One region of the Streptomyces sp. NPDC043867 genome, then DNA from elsewhere that is predicted to be linked to it. Evidence: riboswitches for the same ligand, from Rfam matches in the RefSeq annotation. Region 1 holds a riboswitch; the other holds the start of a gene.
What was found. Region 1 has a riboswitch for cobalamin ahead of AC069T_RS18255 (ribonucleoside-diphosphate reductase subunit alpha). Riboswitches for the same ligand answer to the same signal wherever they lie in the genome.
Positions count from the first base shown of each region.

Region 2: another riboswitch for cobalamin. It lies ahead of AC069T_RS22930 (cobalamin biosynthesis protein); the one in region 1 lies ahead of AC069T_RS18255 (ribonucleoside-diphosphate reductase subunit alpha).

Region 1 is NZ_JBWKDS010000016.1:130,180-139,466, reverse strand. It holds gene mctP (monocarboxylate uptake permease MctP) at 1-1,213, shown strand, start outside; gene AC069T_RS18260 (GNAT family N-acetyltransferase) at 1,290-1,802, shown strand; cobalamin riboswitch at 1,867-2,025, shown strand; gene AC069T_RS18255 (ribonucleoside-diphosphate reductase subunit alpha) at 2,154-4,550, shown strand; gene AC069T_RS18250 (ribonucleotide-diphosphate reductase subunit beta) at 4,550-5,563, shown strand; gene AC069T_RS18245 (hypothetical protein) at 5,476-5,709, opposite strand; gene AC069T_RS18240 (GlxA family transcriptional regulator) at 5,804-6,766, shown strand; gene AC069T_RS18235 (bifunctional albaflavenone monooxygenase/terpene synthase) at 6,813-8,183, opposite strand; gene cyc1 (epi-isozizaene synthase) at 8,180-9,265, opposite strand.
Region 2 is NZ_JBWKDS010000023.1:78,358-85,098, forward strand. It holds gene cobN (cobaltochelatase subunit CobN) at 1-1,566, opposite strand, end outside; gene AC069T_RS22925 (cobyric acid synthase) at 1,563-3,107, opposite strand; gene AC069T_RS22930 (cobalamin biosynthesis protein) at 3,104-4,057, opposite strand; cobalamin riboswitch at 4,165-4,305, opposite strand; gene AC069T_RS22935 (hypothetical protein) at 4,445-4,666, opposite strand; gene AC069T_RS22940 (inorganic phosphate transporter) at 4,679-5,932, opposite strand; gene AC069T_RS22945 (class II aldolase/adducin family protein) at 6,222-6,741, shown strand, end outside.

The sequences.
Region 1 (9,287 bases):
CGTGACCGGCATCCTCGCCACGATGCCCTACATCGCGCTGCAACTCGTGGGCATCCAGGCGGTGCTGGACGTGATGGGCGTCGGCGGCGGTGAGAACACCAACTGGTTCGTGAAGGACCTGCCGCTGCTCATCGCGTTCGGCGTGCTGGCCGCGTACACGTACTCGTCGGGCCTGCGGGCGCCTGCCCTGATCGCGTTCGTGAAGGACACCCTGATCTACATCGTGATCGCGGTGGCCATCATCTACATCCCCATCAAGCTCGGCGGGTTCGACGAGATCTTCAAGGCGGCGGGCGACAAGTACACGGCCGCGGGCGCGGGCGGCATCGTGCCCGCCGAGGCCGGGCAGTGGACGTACGCCACGCTCGCCCTCGGTTCGGCGCTGGCGCTGTTCATGTACCCGCACTCGATCACCGCGACGCTGTCCAGCCGCAGCCGTGAGGTGATCCGGCGCAACACCACGATCCTGCCGCTGTACTCGCTGATGCTCGGCCTGCTCGCCCTGCTCGGGTTCATGGCGATCGCGGCCGGGGTGAAGGTGGAGAACGGGCAGCTGGCGATCCCGCAGCTCTTCGAGACGATGTTCCCCGACTGGTTCGCGGGTGTGGCCTTCGCGGCCATCGGCATCGGTGCGCTGGTGCCGGCGGCGATCATGTCGATCGCCGCGGCGAACCTCTTCACCCGCAACATCTACAAGGACTTCATCAAGCCGGACGCCACACCGAAGCAGGAGACCCAGGTCTCCAAGCTGGTCTCGCTGCTGGTGAAGGTGGGTGCGCTGGCCTTCGTCCTCACCATGGACAAGACCGTCGCGATCAACTTCCAGCTGCTGGGCGGCATCTGGATCCTGCAGACCTTCCCGGCGCTCGTCGGCGGCCTGTTCACCCGCTGGTTCCACCGCTGGGCGCTCCTCGCGGGCTGGGCGGTCGGCATGACCTACGGCACCCTCGCCGCGTACGGGGTCGCCTCCCCGACGCAGAAGCACTTCGGCGGCAGCTCCAAGGAGATCCCCGGCATCGGGGAGATCGGCTACATCGGTCTGACGGCCTTCGTGCTGAACGTCGTGGTGACGGTGGTGCTGACCTTCGTCCTGCGCGCGGCGAAGGCCCCCGACGGTGTGGACGAGACCTCGCCCGCGGACTACACGGCGGACGCCGGGGACCCGGGTGTCCGGACGGAACTCCCGACGGCCACGGCGGGCGCCGCCCACTGAGTCCCGCGCGTCGGACGACGGGCCGCCGGGGAGAACCGGCGGCCCGTCGTCGTCCGTTTCCGGCAGACTCGGCCGCATGGACATCCTCATCAGACGGGCCAGGCCCGAGGAGTACGAGACGCTCGGGGAGATCACCGCGCAGGCGTATCTCGGGGACGGCCTGCTCGACTTCGGGGAGAGCGACGGCTACCTGGTGCACCTGCGGGACGTCGCGCGGCGCGCCGCCGCGGCCGAGGTCCTCGTCGCCGTCGACCGGCAGGGCACGGTGCTCGGCGGCGTGACCCATGTGCCGTCGGCGGGCAGCGCCCTGGCCGAGCTCGCGGGCCCCGGCGAGGCCGAGATCCGCATGCTCGCGGTCGCCCGTGAGGCGCGTGGAAGAGGCGCCGGCGAGGCCCTGGTGCGGGCGTGCATCGACCGCGCACGGACCACGGAGGGGTGTTTCCGCGTCGTGCTCTCCACCCAGCGCACCATGCGCGCCGCCCATCGCGTCTACGAGCGGCTCGGTTTCACCCGGGCCCCCGCACGCGACTGGAACCCGGTCCCGGACCTCGACGACATCCTGCTGCTGACGTACGAGCTGACGCTCTGACAGCGGCGGTGCCGACGGCGGCCTCCCCGCCGACTGCCACCCTCCGGAGCCGACACGACACAACATGTGGGGGCGCCTCGGCGGCCCGGCACAAGATGTATGCTCATGCTCGCTGTCGCCGCAGGGGAATCCGGTGCGAATCCGGAACTGTCCCGCAACGGTGTACTTGTGCGCGTTCGCGCACACGGTCAGTCCGAGGACCTGCCGGCAGTGCGCCCGGTCCGTCCGGTCCGGGTGCCCAGACGTCCGGGCCTCGTGGAATGGGCCGGTGGACGCACGCGTACCCGTGCGGGACGACGTGTGCCCCGCTGCCCTCCCGAAGGCCCCGTGCCGAGCGAGGGAGAGCCCCACGTGACCATCGCGCCAGCCGATCCGGCGACACCGCCCGCGACATCGGCCCAGCCGGACGGTCCCGGTGCCGCGCTGCTGCGGACCCTGACCGACCTCACCGCCGACCTCCCCGACGCCGACCCCGGCCGGGTCGCCGCCGCCGCACTGCGCGGCCGGTCCGCGCGGGCGGACGAGGCGGAGCTGCGCGAACTGGCCACCGAGGCCGCGGCGGGACTCATCTCCGAGGACCCGGTCTACTCACGCCTGGCCGCGCGGCTGCTGACGTTCAGCATCGCCGCCGAGGCCGCGTCGCAGGGCGTCACGTCCTTCTCCGGTTCGGTCGCCGTCGGGCACCGGGAGGGACTGATCGCGGACCGCACCGCCGAGTTCGTCCGCCTGCACGCGGCACGCCTCGACACGCTCGTCGACGTCGCGGGCGACGACCGCTTCGGCTACTTCGGCCTGCGCACCCTGCACAGCCGCTACCTGCTCCGGCACCCGATCACCCGGCGCGTGATCGAGACCCCGCAGTTCTTCATGCTGCGCGTCGCCTCCGGTCTCGCCGAGGACGACACCTCCCGCGCCGTCGACGAAGTGGCCGCGCTCTACGGTCTGATGAGCCGGCTCGACTACCTGCCCTCCTCCCCCACGCTGTTCAACTCCGGCACCCGGCACCCGCAGATGTCGTCCTGCTACCTCCTCGACTCCCCGCTGGACGAGCTGGACTCCCTCTACGACCGCTACCACCAGGTGGCCCGCCTCTCGAAGCACGCCGGCGGCATCGGCCTGTCCTACTCCCGCATCCGCTCCCGCGGTTCGCTGATCCGCGGCACCAACGGGCACTCCAACGGCATCGTGCCGTTCCTCAAGACGCTGGACGCCTCGGTCGCCGCGGTGAACCAGGGCGGCCGGCGCAAGGGCGCGGCCGCGGTCTACCTGGAGACCTGGCACTCCGACATCGAGGAGTTCCTGGAGCTGCGCGACAACACCGGTGAGGACGCCCGCCGTACGCACAATCTCAACCTCGCGCACTGGATCCCCGACGAGTTCATGCGCCGGGTCGACGCGAACGGCGTCTGGTCGCTGTTCTCGCCGTCCGACGTGCCCGAGCTGGTCGACCTGTGGGGCGAGGAGTTCGACGCCGCGTACCGCAGGGCCGAGGAGGCGGGGCTGGCCAGGAAGACGATCCCCGCCCGCGACCTGTACGGCCGGATGATGCGCACCCTGGCGCAGACCGGCAACGGCTGGATGACGTTCAAGGACGCCGCCAACCGCACCGCCAACCAGACGGCGGAGCCGGGCCACACCGTCCACTCCTCGAACCTGTGCACCGAGATCCTGGAGGTCACGAACGACGGGGAGACCGCGGTCTGCAACCTCGGCTCGGTCAACCTCGGCGCCTTCGTCGTCGACGGGGACATCGACTGGGAGCGGCTGGACGAGACCGTCCGCACGGCGGTGACCTTCCTCGACCGGGTCGTCGACATCAACTTCTACCCGACCGAGCAGGCAGGCCGCTCCAACGCCCGGTGGCGCCCGGTGGGCCTCGGCGCGATGGGCCTTCAGGACGTCTTCTTCAAACTGCGGCTGCCCTTCGACTCCGCCGCGGCCAAGCAGCTCTCCACCCGGATCGCCGAACGCGTCATGCTGGCCGCCTACGAGGCGTCCGCGGACCTCGCCGAGCGCAACGGCCCGCTCCCCGCCTGGGAGAAGACCCGCACCGCCCGCGGTGTCCTGCACCCCGACCACTACGCCGTGGAGCCGGTCTGGCCGGAGCGCTGGGCGGCCCTGCGGGAGCGGATCGCGGCCGTCGGCTTGCGCAACTCGCTGCTGCTCGCCATCGCGCCGACCGCGACGATCGCTTCCATCGCGGGTGTCTACGAGTGCATCGAGCCGCAGGTCTCCAACCTGTTCAAGCGCGAGACGCTGTCCGGCGAGTTCCTCCAGGTCAACTCCTACCTGGTGGAGGAGCTGAAGCGGCTCGGCGTGTGGGACGCGCAGACCCGGGAGGCGCTGCGCGAGGCGAACGGCTCCGTGCGGGGCTTCACCCGGGTGCCGCAGGAGGTGCGCGACCTGTACCGCACGGCCTGGGAGATCCCGCAGCGCGCGCTGATCGACATGGCCGCCGCCCGGACCCCGTACCTGGACCAGGCCCAGTCGCTGAACCTGTTCCTGGAGACGCCGACCATCGGCAAGCTCTCCTCGATGTACGCGTACGCCTGGAAGTCGGGCCTGAAGACGACGTACTACCTGCGCTCACGTCCGGCGACCCGCATCGCCCGCGCCGCCCGGGCGCAGACCCCCGTCCCCGTGCAGGCGGTCCCCGACGAGGACGCCGTCGCCGTACAGGCGGTACCCGACGAGGACGCCGTCGCCTGCTCCCTTGAGAACCCCGAGTCCTGCGAGGCCTGCCAGTGATGTCCAGCGAGACCAAGAACCTGCTCGACCCGGGCTTCGAGCTGACGCTCCGCCCGATGCGCTACCCGGACTTCTACGAGCGCTACCGGGACGCGATCAAGAACACCTGGACCGTCGAGGAGGTCGACCTCCACTCGGACGTCGCCGACCTGGCGAAGCTGTCCCAGGGCGAGCAGCACATGATCGGCCGCCTCGTCGCGTTCTTCGCGACGGGTGACTCGATCGTCGCGAACAACCTGGTGCTGACGCTGTACAAGCACATCAACTCCCCGGAGGCGCGGCTGTATCTCTCGCGCCAGCTGTTCGAGGAGGCCGTGCACGTGCAGTTCTACCTGACGCTGCTCGACACGTATCTGCCGGACCCGGAGGACCGCGCGGCGGCCTTCGACGCCGTCGAGAGCATCCCGTCCATCCGCGAGAAGGCCGGGTTCTGCTTCAAGTGGATGGACTCGGTCGAGAAGCTGGACCGGCTGGAGTCGAAGGCCGACCGGCGGCGCTTCCTGCTGAACCTGATCTGCTTCGCCGCGTGCATCGAGGGGCTCTTCTTCTACGGCGCCTTCGCGTACGTCTACTGGTTCCGCAGCCGGGGTCTCCTGCACGGTCTTGCGACCGGCACCAACTGGGTGTTCCGCGACGAGACGATGCACATGTCCTTCGCCTTCGAGGTGGTCGACACGGTCCGCAAGGAGGAGCCGGAGCTCTTCGACGACCGGCTCGAGGAGCAGGTCACCGACATGCTGCGGGAGGCCGTCGAGGCCGAGCTGCAGTTCGCGCGCGACCTGTGCGGTGACGGCCTCCCGGGGATGAACACGGACTCGATGCGGCAGTACCTGGAGTGCGTCGCCGACCAGCGCCTGGCGCGTCTCGGCTTCGCCCCGGTGTACGGCTCGGAGAACCCGTTCTCCTTCATGGAGCTCCAGGGTGTTCAGGAGCTGACCAACTTCTTCGAGCGCCGTCCCTCGGCGTACCAGGTGGCGGTGGAGGGCTCGGTCGGCTTCGACGAGGACTTCTGAGTCCCGGCGGCGGCGTTTTCGGCGGCCCTCAGTTCCCGGTCGACGCGCCACTCCCGGCGCAGCCCGATCAGTGAGGGCAGGGCCACGACGAGGAAGATCCCGAGGACGGTCAGCAGGGCGACGGTGGTGTTCACGAATGTCTCCATGAACACTACTGTCGCGCCCATCGCCGGCCCGGGTCAGTGGCAGGACTGCCGTGAACCCTCGAATTCCTGCCACATCGGGTGCACACTGGGCGGCATGCTGAAAAACGTGGCGGTGGTCCTGCTGGACGGTGTGCATCCCTTCGAACTCGGCGTGGTCTGCGAGGTGTTCGGACTCGACCGCAGCGACGACGGACTGCCGGTGTACGACTTCGCGGTCGCCTCGGCGGAGGGGTCCACACTGGGCACGCACGCGGGGTTCTCCCTGCGGACCGAGCACGGCCTGGAGCGGCTGGAGGCGGCCGATCTCGTCGTGGTGCCGGCCGGCGACTCGTATGCCGACCGCGGGTATCCCGAGGAGCTGCTCGACGCGCTGCGCCGGGCCGTCGCCCGGGGTGCCCGGGTGCTCAGCGTGTGCTCCGGCGTCTTCGTGCTCGGCGCGGCCGGACTGCTGGACGGCCGGCGCTGCACCGTGCACTGGCACCACGCGGACGCTCTCGCCCGCCAGTACCCGCGGGCGATCGTGGAGCCGGACGTGCTGTACGTCGACGCGGGGGCGGTGATCACCTCGGCGGGCACCGCCGCCGGCATCGACGCCTGCCTGCACCTGGTGCGCCAGGAACACGGCCCCGAGGTCGCCAACGCCATCGCCCGCCGCATGGTCGTGCCCCCGCACCGGGACGGCGGGCAGGCCCAGTACATCGAGCGGCCGCTGCCCCGCTCGCAGTGCGACACCGTCGGCGAGGTCCTCGTGTGGATGGAGCGCCACCTCGAGGAGGAGGTGACGGTGGAACAGCTCGCGGCCCGCGCCCACATGTCCCCGCGCACCTTCGCGCGCCGCTTCCAGCAGGAGACCGGCACCACGCCGTACCGCTGGTTGCTGCGCCAACGCGTGCTGCTGGCGCAGGAGTTGCTCGAAGTCACCGACGAGACGATGGACGCGATCGCCGGCCGGACCGGCTTCGGCAACGCGGCCGCGCTGCGCCACCAGTTCCTGCGGAGCCTCGGGACGACACCCGGCGCCTACCGCCGTGCGTTCCGGGGGCCGCGGGCCGCCTGAGCGCGAGGGGTGCGCCCTCCCCCGAGGGCGCACCCGAAGCCTCGGCTCAGCGCGGGTCGGCCCTCAGCACCAGGCCGTGCGGGCGCAGCGTGATGCCGACGCGGGTCGCGTCCTTGGACTCGGCGTCCTGCCGAAAGCGCCACCGGGACGCCACGGTCGCCGTGATGAGCGTGAGCTGCGCCATCGAGAAGTGGTCGCTCGGGCACTTCCGGTTGCCCACGCTGAACGGGCGCATGGCGTACTTCGGCAGGTCCCTGGAGCGTTCCGGGAGCCAGCGGCCTGGGTCGAAATCCAGGTGCTGCGCGTACGAGCGCGGGTCGCGCTGGATCGCGTACGGGCTGTACACGATGTCGGCACCGGCCGGAATGCGGTAGCCGCCGAGCTCGGTTTCGGTCACGGCGCGCCGCGTCAATATCCATACGGCGGGGTGCAGTCGCATCGTCTCGACGACGACATTGTTGGTGTGCGTCAGCTTTCGGACGTCACCGAATCCGACGGGCCGGTCCCCCGCGACGGATTCGACCTCTTCACTCACTTTGGCCGCCTGTTCCGGGTGCGCCGTGAGTACCTGAAGCAGCCACATGATCGTGGAAGCGATGGTTTCACTTCCGGGGGTGAGTATCGCGACGACTTGGTCGTGCACCTCCTGCTCGTCGATGGGATCCCCGTTGTCGTCCTTCGCCTCCAGCAATGCCGTCAGCAAATCGTCCGGCTTTTGACCAGATGCGCGGCGCTCGTCGATGATCTCGTCGACGAGAAGGTGCAAATCGGCCAACGCTCGGTCGAATTTTCGATTGGCCGGAAGGGGTAGCCGATAGAGCGGTCCCGCCGGGATGACCATGCGTTGGTACATACCGCGGAACACGGTCGTGAGCGCGATGCTCAGCCGCTCGGCGCGCTCGTCCATGAACCGGCCGCGCAGCAGACAGCGGGCGGCCATGCGCACGGCCACCCGGAACGACTCCGAGGTGCAGTCCACCGGCCCGCCGGAGGCGAAGCGGTCCGCGAACGCGCGCGCCTCCTCCTCCATCACGGACGCGTACTCGTGGATGATGTCGGCCCGGAACGCGGGCTGGATCGTCCGGCGCTGGCGCCGGTGCAGCGGGCCGTTGGCGGTCGCGACGCCGTTCTTGCCGAGCAGTCCCTCCAGGGACTCCCACAGCGGGCCGCCGATCTCGTAGTCGGGGCTCAGCGCCAGCGCCCCGGTGAGGGCGGGCGTGGTGACCGCGTACACCGTCTTGGGGCCCAGCCTGAGCCGGACGACGTCACCGTGGTCGCGCAGCTGGGCCAGGAAGCCCAGTGGGTCGCGGACGAGTTTCCAGCCGTGGCCGAGACCCGGAACACCACCTCCGGCCGGCGGGGGGGTGGACAGCTCCGGCGCCGGGGGTGCCGCGGGCGGTACGGACTCGACGGTCATTTCTCACCTGCCGCTTCGTTGTTGACGTACGGGGGCGTGGCGCGGTCGTCCCAGCTGTCGACCATGTACCGGCCCGACTCGTGGTGGAACCAGTACACGGAACTGAACCAGTTCCGCATATTGGCGAGACAGGTCTTCACGGCGACGCACAGTTCCTTGCCCTGTACGGTCCCGTCCGCGAGGGAGTCGGCGAGCCGCTCCACATCCTTTTCGACGGCGAGGAAATCGGAGATGCATTCCTCCACCCTTCGGCGCACTTCTGCGACAGCGTCTTCGAGGGACAGTCCCTCGTGCTGGATGAGACTGATTCCGAGATTGTGGACTTCATCACCCGCTATCTCTTTCGGAAGCGAACAGAGGTCGTTGTACCAGGCCGCGAATTCCTGAGTGAGCAGTGCCGCCCGCCGATATGACGGGTGTTCTCGTACGGCGACGGGCATTTCGCGTCCCGCGCTCGGTTCCAGCAGATCCGTCCAGATCCAGTGAGCGAACGTGAGCCGCCGGAGTTCGAGATACTCCGCGACGGTCGGCACCGTGCCCGACGTACGGTTGTGGAATTCCTGGTCGTACGCCTCGATCACCGCGTGGAAGTGCCCGGCGAACCGGGCGTTCCACTCACCGCCCAGGAACGAGTACAGCCGGACCACGCTGTCCGCGAACGCCGCTACCAGGGGGTCCTGGTGGTGCAGGTGGTCCCTCGGGGAGTCGAGCGCCGCGTGCAGCTGGAACCGGAGCGTGCGCCAGGCGGCCGGGCGGCCGTGGACGATGTCGCGGTCGTGACGGTCGTCCCAGACGAAGAACCACGCGCTGTAGTCCGCTATCGCCTGGAGCACCTCGTCGGAGGCTCCTATGTAGAACCCCGCCATGAGGTCCGTGTAGCACAGGCCGTCGGCATATTCCGCGACCTTGTCCGCCGGCATGAGGCGTTTTTCGAGGAGCCAGACCCGTGTCCGCTCCTGCAACCGAGGCCAATAGGGGTGCAGTTGACGGGGAAACGCGGTCTCGATCACCGGAAGAGAGAGCGCCGGTGGAACCGCGACCGCTGTCGGTGTCGATGAAGTGCCGTGTGAGAAAGCATGCACGAACAAACCCCTCTCAGCCGCC
Region 2 (6,741 bases), on a different contig from region 1:
GCTGAGCCCGAGCCCCTTGCCGGGCAGCCACTCCATCGTGCCGTGCTTGCCCATGTGCACGACCGCGTCGGCGCCGAAGGAGTTCTCCAGCCACCGGTAGGCCGCCATGTAGTGGTGCGACGGCGGCATGTCGGGGTCGTGGTAGATCGCGATCGGGTTCTCGCCGAAGCCGCGCGGCGGCTGGATCATCACGACGACGTTCCCGAACCGGAGGCAGGCCAGCACGATGTCGTCCCCGTCGACGTACAGCGAGCCGGGCGGCTCGCCCCAAGCCTCCAGCATGCCGTCGCGCAGCCCCGGATCGAGCGTGTCGAACCACGCCCGGTAGTCGGCGAGCGGCACCCGTGCGGGCGCGGACGCCAGCTGTTCCTCGGTGAGCCACTCGACGTCGTGGCCGCCGGCGGCGATGAGCCGGTGGATCAACTCGTCGCCGTTGTCCGGGTAGTCCGTCAGGGCGTACCCGGCGTCCCGCAGCGCGTCGAGGACCCGCACGGCGGAGGCGGGGGTGTCGAGCCCGACCGCGTTGCCGACCCGGGAGTGCTTGGTCGGGTAGGCGGTGAAGACCAGCGCGAGCTTCTTCTCCGCGTTCGGCTTGTGCTTCAGCAGGGCGTGGCGCACGGCGATCCCGGCGACCCGCGCGGCCCGCTCGGGGTCGGCGACGTACACCGGGACGTCGTCGGGGCCCTGCTCCTTGAAGGAGAACGGCACGGTGATGAGGCGCCCGTCGAACTCCGGGATCGCGACCTGCATCGCCGCGTCCATGGGGGAGAGAGCGGCGTCCGACTCGTCCCAGGCGGCGCGCGAGGAGGTGAGGCAGAGCCCTTGCAGGACGGGGATGTCGAGGTCGGCGAGCGCCCCGATGTCCCAGGCCTCCTCGTCCCCGCCGGCCGAGGCCTCGGAGGCGTGCGTGCCGCCCGCCGCGAGCACGGTGGCGACCAGGGCGTCGGCCTTCCCCAGGATCTCGTACAGCCCCGGGTCCGCGTCGCGCAGCGAACCGCAGAACACCGGGAGGGCGTTGGCGCCGCGCGCCTCGATCGCGTCGCACAGCGTGTCGACGAAGGCCGTGTTGCCGGACAGCTCGTGGGCCCGGTAGAAGAGCACGCCGACGGTCGGGCGGCCCTCGGCCAGGTCCCGCTCGCCGTGCACACCGAACTCGGCCGTCTTCCGCGGCTCCTCGAAGCCCTCGCCGGTCAGCAGCACGGTGTCGGAGAGGAAACGCGCGAGTTCCGCCAGGTTCTCCGGGCCGCCCTCGACGAGGTAGCGCAGCGCCTCCGCCACGACACCGGCGGGCACGGACGACTCCGCCATCAACTCCGCGTCGGGGACCGCCTCCCCGCCGAGCAGCACGGTCGGCACGCCCGACGCCCTGAGCGCGGCGAGCCCGTCCTCCCAGGCCCGCTTGCCGCCCAGCAGGCGTACGACGGCGACGTCCGCGCCCGCGACGAGCGCGGGCAGTTCCCCGGCGACGTCGACGCGGTTCGGGTTGCCGATCCGGTACGCGGCGCCGGAGGCCCGGGCCGCCAGCAGATCCGTGTCGGCGGTGGACAACAACAACACTGTGCTCATGCGGGTGCTCCCGGTGGGATGAAAGGCAGTCCTGTCGGAGCGCCCGACTCGATGAGCCGCCACAGCGCGTCCGTGTCCGCGTGTTCCTCGATCAGATCGCCGAGCAGGTCCAGTTGCTCCTCGCGCAGCGTGGCGAACGACGTGCCGGCGGCCGGCACGAAGCGGCGGCCCGCGGCGGCCGCCACCTCCCGCAGGAAGGCGCGCCGGAACCCGTCCGACTCCAGCGAGCCGTGCCAGTGCGTGCCCCAGACGGCGCCGACCCGGCAGCCGTCCAGGAAGGGTTCGCCGCCGGTGACCTCGGCGACCCCGTGGTGGATCTCGTAGCCCTCGACGTGCTCGCCGAGCGCCTCGCCCACGGGCCGCGTGAGGGTCTTCTCCCGCGCGAACCGCACGCGCACGGGCAGCAGTCCGAGCCCGTCGACGTGCCCCGCCCGCGACTCGACGTCGTCCTCGATGTGCTCGCCGAGGGCCTGGAAGCCGCCGCAGATCCCGAGCACCGGACGCCCCTCGGCGGCCCGCCGGGCGATCGCGTCCGCGAGGCCGCGCTCCCGCAGCCACTGAAGGGCCCGCACCGTCCCCCGGGTGCCCGGTACGACGACGAGGTCGGCGTCGGCCAGTTCCTCCGCCCGGTCCACGAACCGCACCACGACGCCCGGTTCCGCGGCGAGGGCGTCGACGTCCGTGAAGTTGGACATCAGCGGGACCGCGCAGACCGCGACCCGCAGCACGTCCTCGCCGACGGGCGGCGCCACGACGGACTCCCGGACGGTCCCGCGCAGCGAGACCCTCCCCCACGCTCGGCTTCGCTCGCGCGGGGGGACCCCCAGGCCGTCCTCCTCGTCGATGCCGAGGCCGTGCCGGAAGGGCAGGACGCCGTACGAGGGGCGGCCGGTGAGACCGCGCAGCATGTCGAGCCCCGGCTCCAGCAGGGACACGTCGCCGCGGAACTTGTTGACCAGGAACCCGGCGACGAGCGCCTGGTCCTCGCGGCTCAGCAGCGCGACCGTGCCGAAGAACGAGGCGAAGACGCCCCCGCGGTCGATGTCCCCGACCACGAGGACGGGCAGCCGCGCGTTGCGGGCGATGCCCATGTTCACGATGTCGGTACGGCGCAGGTTGATCTCGGCAGGACTGCCTGCCCCTTCACAGATCACCGCGTCATACGTGCCCCGCAACCGAGCCAGGCAGTCCAGCACGGTCCCGAGCAGTGCCTCCTGGCGGCCCCCGTGGTAGCCGCGCGCACTCATCTCGCCCACCGGCTTCCCCATGAGCACGACCTGGCTGCTGCGGTCGCTCCCAGGCTTGAGCAGCACCGGGTTCATCAGCGCGGTCGGCTCCACGCGGGCGGCCTGCGCCTGCATGGCCTGCGCCCGCCCGATCTCCGCCCCCTCGCGCGTGACGAACGAGTTGAGGGACATGTTCTGCGCCTTGAAGGGCGCCACCTTCACGCCCTGGCGCACCAGCCACCGGCAGATCCCGGCGGTCACCACGCTCTTGCCGGCGTCGGAGGTGGTGCCGGCGATCAGCAGTCCGCCGCTCATCGGGTACGCCCCTTCGTGAGTCCCTGCGTGAGCAGCCGCCCGGCGACGCACACGCCCAGCGCGAGCCCGCTCACCCGCCGGGACAGCCGTACGGCCCGCTCGATGTCGCCGACGGCCACGGCCCGCCCGGCGCCGTTCAGCACGGGCCGGTGCTCGACCCGCCCCCCGTACGAGAGGGTCCCGCCCAGCCGTACGCCCAGCGCCCCCGCGAAGGAGGCCTCCACGGGACCGGCGTTGGGGCTCGGGTGTCTGGCGGCGTCGGCACGCCAGGCGCGCACGGCACCGCGCGGATCACCGCCCGCGACGGCCGCGAGTACGGCGGTCAGCCGGGCCCCCGGCCAGCCGGCGACGTCGTCGAGCCGCGCGGAGGCCCACCCGTAGCGGCGGTACCTGCTGGACCTGTGCCCGACCATCGCGTCGAGCGTGTTCACGGCCCGGAAGGCGACGAGCCCGGGCACGCCGCCGACGGCGCCCCAGACCAGGGCGCCCACGACGGCGTCGGAGGTGTTCTCGGCGACGGACTCGACCACGGCCCGGGCGATCCCGTCGGCGTCCAGCGCCTGCGGATCCCGCCCGCACAGGTGGGGCAGCCGCTCGCGGGCGGCGTCGACGTCGCCGGCGGCCAGTGCACCGCCGATGGTCCCGGCCTCCCGGCCGAGGGAGGTGCCCCCGACGACGGCCCAGGTGGCGGCAGCGGTCAGCGCGACGGAGGCGGCGGGGGAGGTGCGCACACGGCGGCTCGCGAGGGCCGCGAGAGCGGCGGCGCCACCGGCGCAGACCGCGGTGTGCAGCGCGCCCCATCCGCGGTGGTCGCGCCACAGCACCCGTTCCACGGCGCCCGCGGCCCGCCCGAACGCGGCGACCGGGTGCCCGCGGCGGGGATCGCCGAGGAGCAGGTCGCCGAGGAGGCCGGCGGTGGCGCCGTACGCGAAGACGCGATCGGCACGCACGGGCTCAGCCCGCCGTGGGGTGCGGCAGCACCCTCGTACTCGTCAGGACCCGCAACGGGCAGCCGCGCATGGCGATATGTCCTCACTCAGGGTGTCCGCGCCCTGGTTCGAAGAGACCGGCGGTGAGAGTTCCTGGCTCCCGGGGGCGTTCTTCCCCGGTGACAGTGGCGGGACCGCGCCGGATTCGCACCGGCTTCCTCTCCTGCCGCCGTAGTTGGCTCCGGCAGTCCACCACGGGGTCAGAACAGCCGTCAACTTGCTGTTGACCTGCGAAGGGAGAGTGTGCGAAGCCCCACACGCAGGTGGGGTGCGGGACGGTGTTCCGTCCCGCACCCCACGTGAAGTGATGCCGCGTTGTTCGGTTTTTGTCGGGTTTCAGCCCGGTCGTCAGGCGACGATCAGGTAGATGCCGTACGCCACGGCCGCCGCGCACGCGGCGAAGCAGGCGTACGCGCCGGTCACCGCGAGGGCGGCGGAACCGCCCCGGGTGGCCCCGGACTCGCGCTTGGAGAGGCCGACGATGCCGAGGGTGAAGAGGCCGACGAGGGCCACGGTGACCACGAGGCTGGCTCCGAAGACGGAGCCGAGGGCTGCCCAGTCGATGTTCATGCTGTTCGTTCCTTAGACCGTGGCCGGGCGGGTGGGCTCGGTGGTGGTGCCGGCGTCCGGGGCCGGGATGGTGGCCGTCAGACCGAGGTCGGCCGTGGCGACCGGGCCGGCCGGCGGCGGGGTGACCGCGGCGATCGCGGCGGTCACGACGCCCGCGGGCTCGGCCTGGCCGTCGTTGACGTTGGCCATGGTGACCGGCTGGCGGCGCGAGAGCGTCCAGATGACACCGGCGCCGGCCACGAGCAGCACGCCCGTGGTGACGATGCCCCAGGTGCCCTGCTGGGTGAGGAACTCGGCACCGGCGCCGACGAGGCCGGCGGCCGGCAGGGTCAGGCCCCACGCGATGAACATGCGGCTCGCGGTCGACCAGCGGACGACCCCGCCCTTGCGGCCGAGGCCCGAGCCCATGACGGCGCCGGAGCAGGACTGCGTGGTGGAGAGCGAGAAGCCCAGGTGCGAGGAGGCGAGGATGACCGTGGCGGCGCTGGTCTGGGCGGCGAAGCCCTGCGGCGGCGCGAGGTCGGTGAGGCCCTTGCCCATGGTGCGGATGATGCGCCAGCCGCCCAGGTAGGTACCGAGCGCGATGGCCATGCCGGCCGCGACGATGACCCAGGTGGGAGGGTTGGAGCCCGGCGCGAGGACACCGCCGGTGACCAGGGCGAGGGTGATGATGCCCATGGTCTTCTGCGCGTCGTTCGTGCCGTGGGCAAGCGACACCAGGCCCGCGGAGGCGATCTGGCCTGCGCGGTACCCCTTGGCGGTCGCCTTCTCGTCGGCGCGGTTGCCGATCCGGTACGTCAGGCGCGTGGCCAGCATCGCGGCCAGTCCGGCGACGACCGGCGCGGCGACCGCGGGGATGAGCACCTTGGTGACGACGGTCGAGCCGTTCACCGACGACCAGCCGGCCGACATGACCGCGGCGCCGATGAGGCCGCCGAAGAGTGCGTGAGAGGAGCTGGAGGGCAGACCCAGGAGCCAGGTCAGCAGATTCCACAGGATGGCGCCGACGAGGGCCGCGAAGATGACCTCCGTACGGATGCCCTCCTCGTTGATGATGCCGCCGGAGATGGTCTTGGCGACCTCCACGGAGAGGAAGGCGCCGACGAGGTTCAGCGCGGCGGACATCGCCACCGCCGTCTTGGGCTTCAGAGCGCCGGTCGAGATGGTCGTCGCCATCGCGTTGGCAGTGTCGTGGAAACCGTTCGTGAAATCGAACACGAGAGCGGTGACGATCACGATCCCGAGGAGAAGCGTGATGTGTTCCATTTACCCAGGCTTCTGTTGGACGTCAGTGGCAATTGGAACGTAGGCAACCAGGGTGAACGGAAGATGAACTGGGGCGGGCAAGGTGGTGACCCGATCGGCGTGGCGCCCCTCCGCTTGTGTGGAATCGGCACCCAAGGCGTCACGCGGCAGGCGGAATCCTGGGCCCCCTGGCCCCGCGCGAGGTGTCGCAGCCCGCGCGGGGGCCCGTCGAGGAGATTCTGGTCACTCGGGCGGCGACGACGCTCGTCCTCGCCGCCGGACAGGACGCCCGCCCTGGGAGGATCGCGCCATGGCTGAGCAGCGGCGGGACGCACGGGACGACCGGTCCGGACGGGAAGGGCCCCGGGACGCGGGGGAGCGGCACGCGCCTGACCCCGAGGAGCGGCTGGCGGAGGCCTGGCGCGAACTCGTCGCGACGGCCCGCCGCGCGGTGGCCGACGGGCTGGTCGTCGGCACGTCGGGCAATGTCTCGGTGCGCGTCGGGGACACCGTGCTCGTCACGCCCACGGGGGTGCCGTACGAGCGGCTGACACCCGCCGACCTCGTCGGAGTCGACCTCGACGGCCGCCAGGTGCGCGGGTCGCTGCTGCCGACGAGCGAGCTGCCCATGCACCTCGCGATCTACCGCACCACCGACGCGCGTGCCGTCGTGCACACGCATGCCGTCCACGCGACGGCCGTCTCGACGCTCGTCCGCGAGCTGCCGCTGATCCACTACGTGTCCGGCACGCTCGGCGGACAGGTCCGGGTCGCCCCGTACGCGACGTACGGCACCGAGCGGCTGGCCGAGTACATGCTCCGGGCCCTCG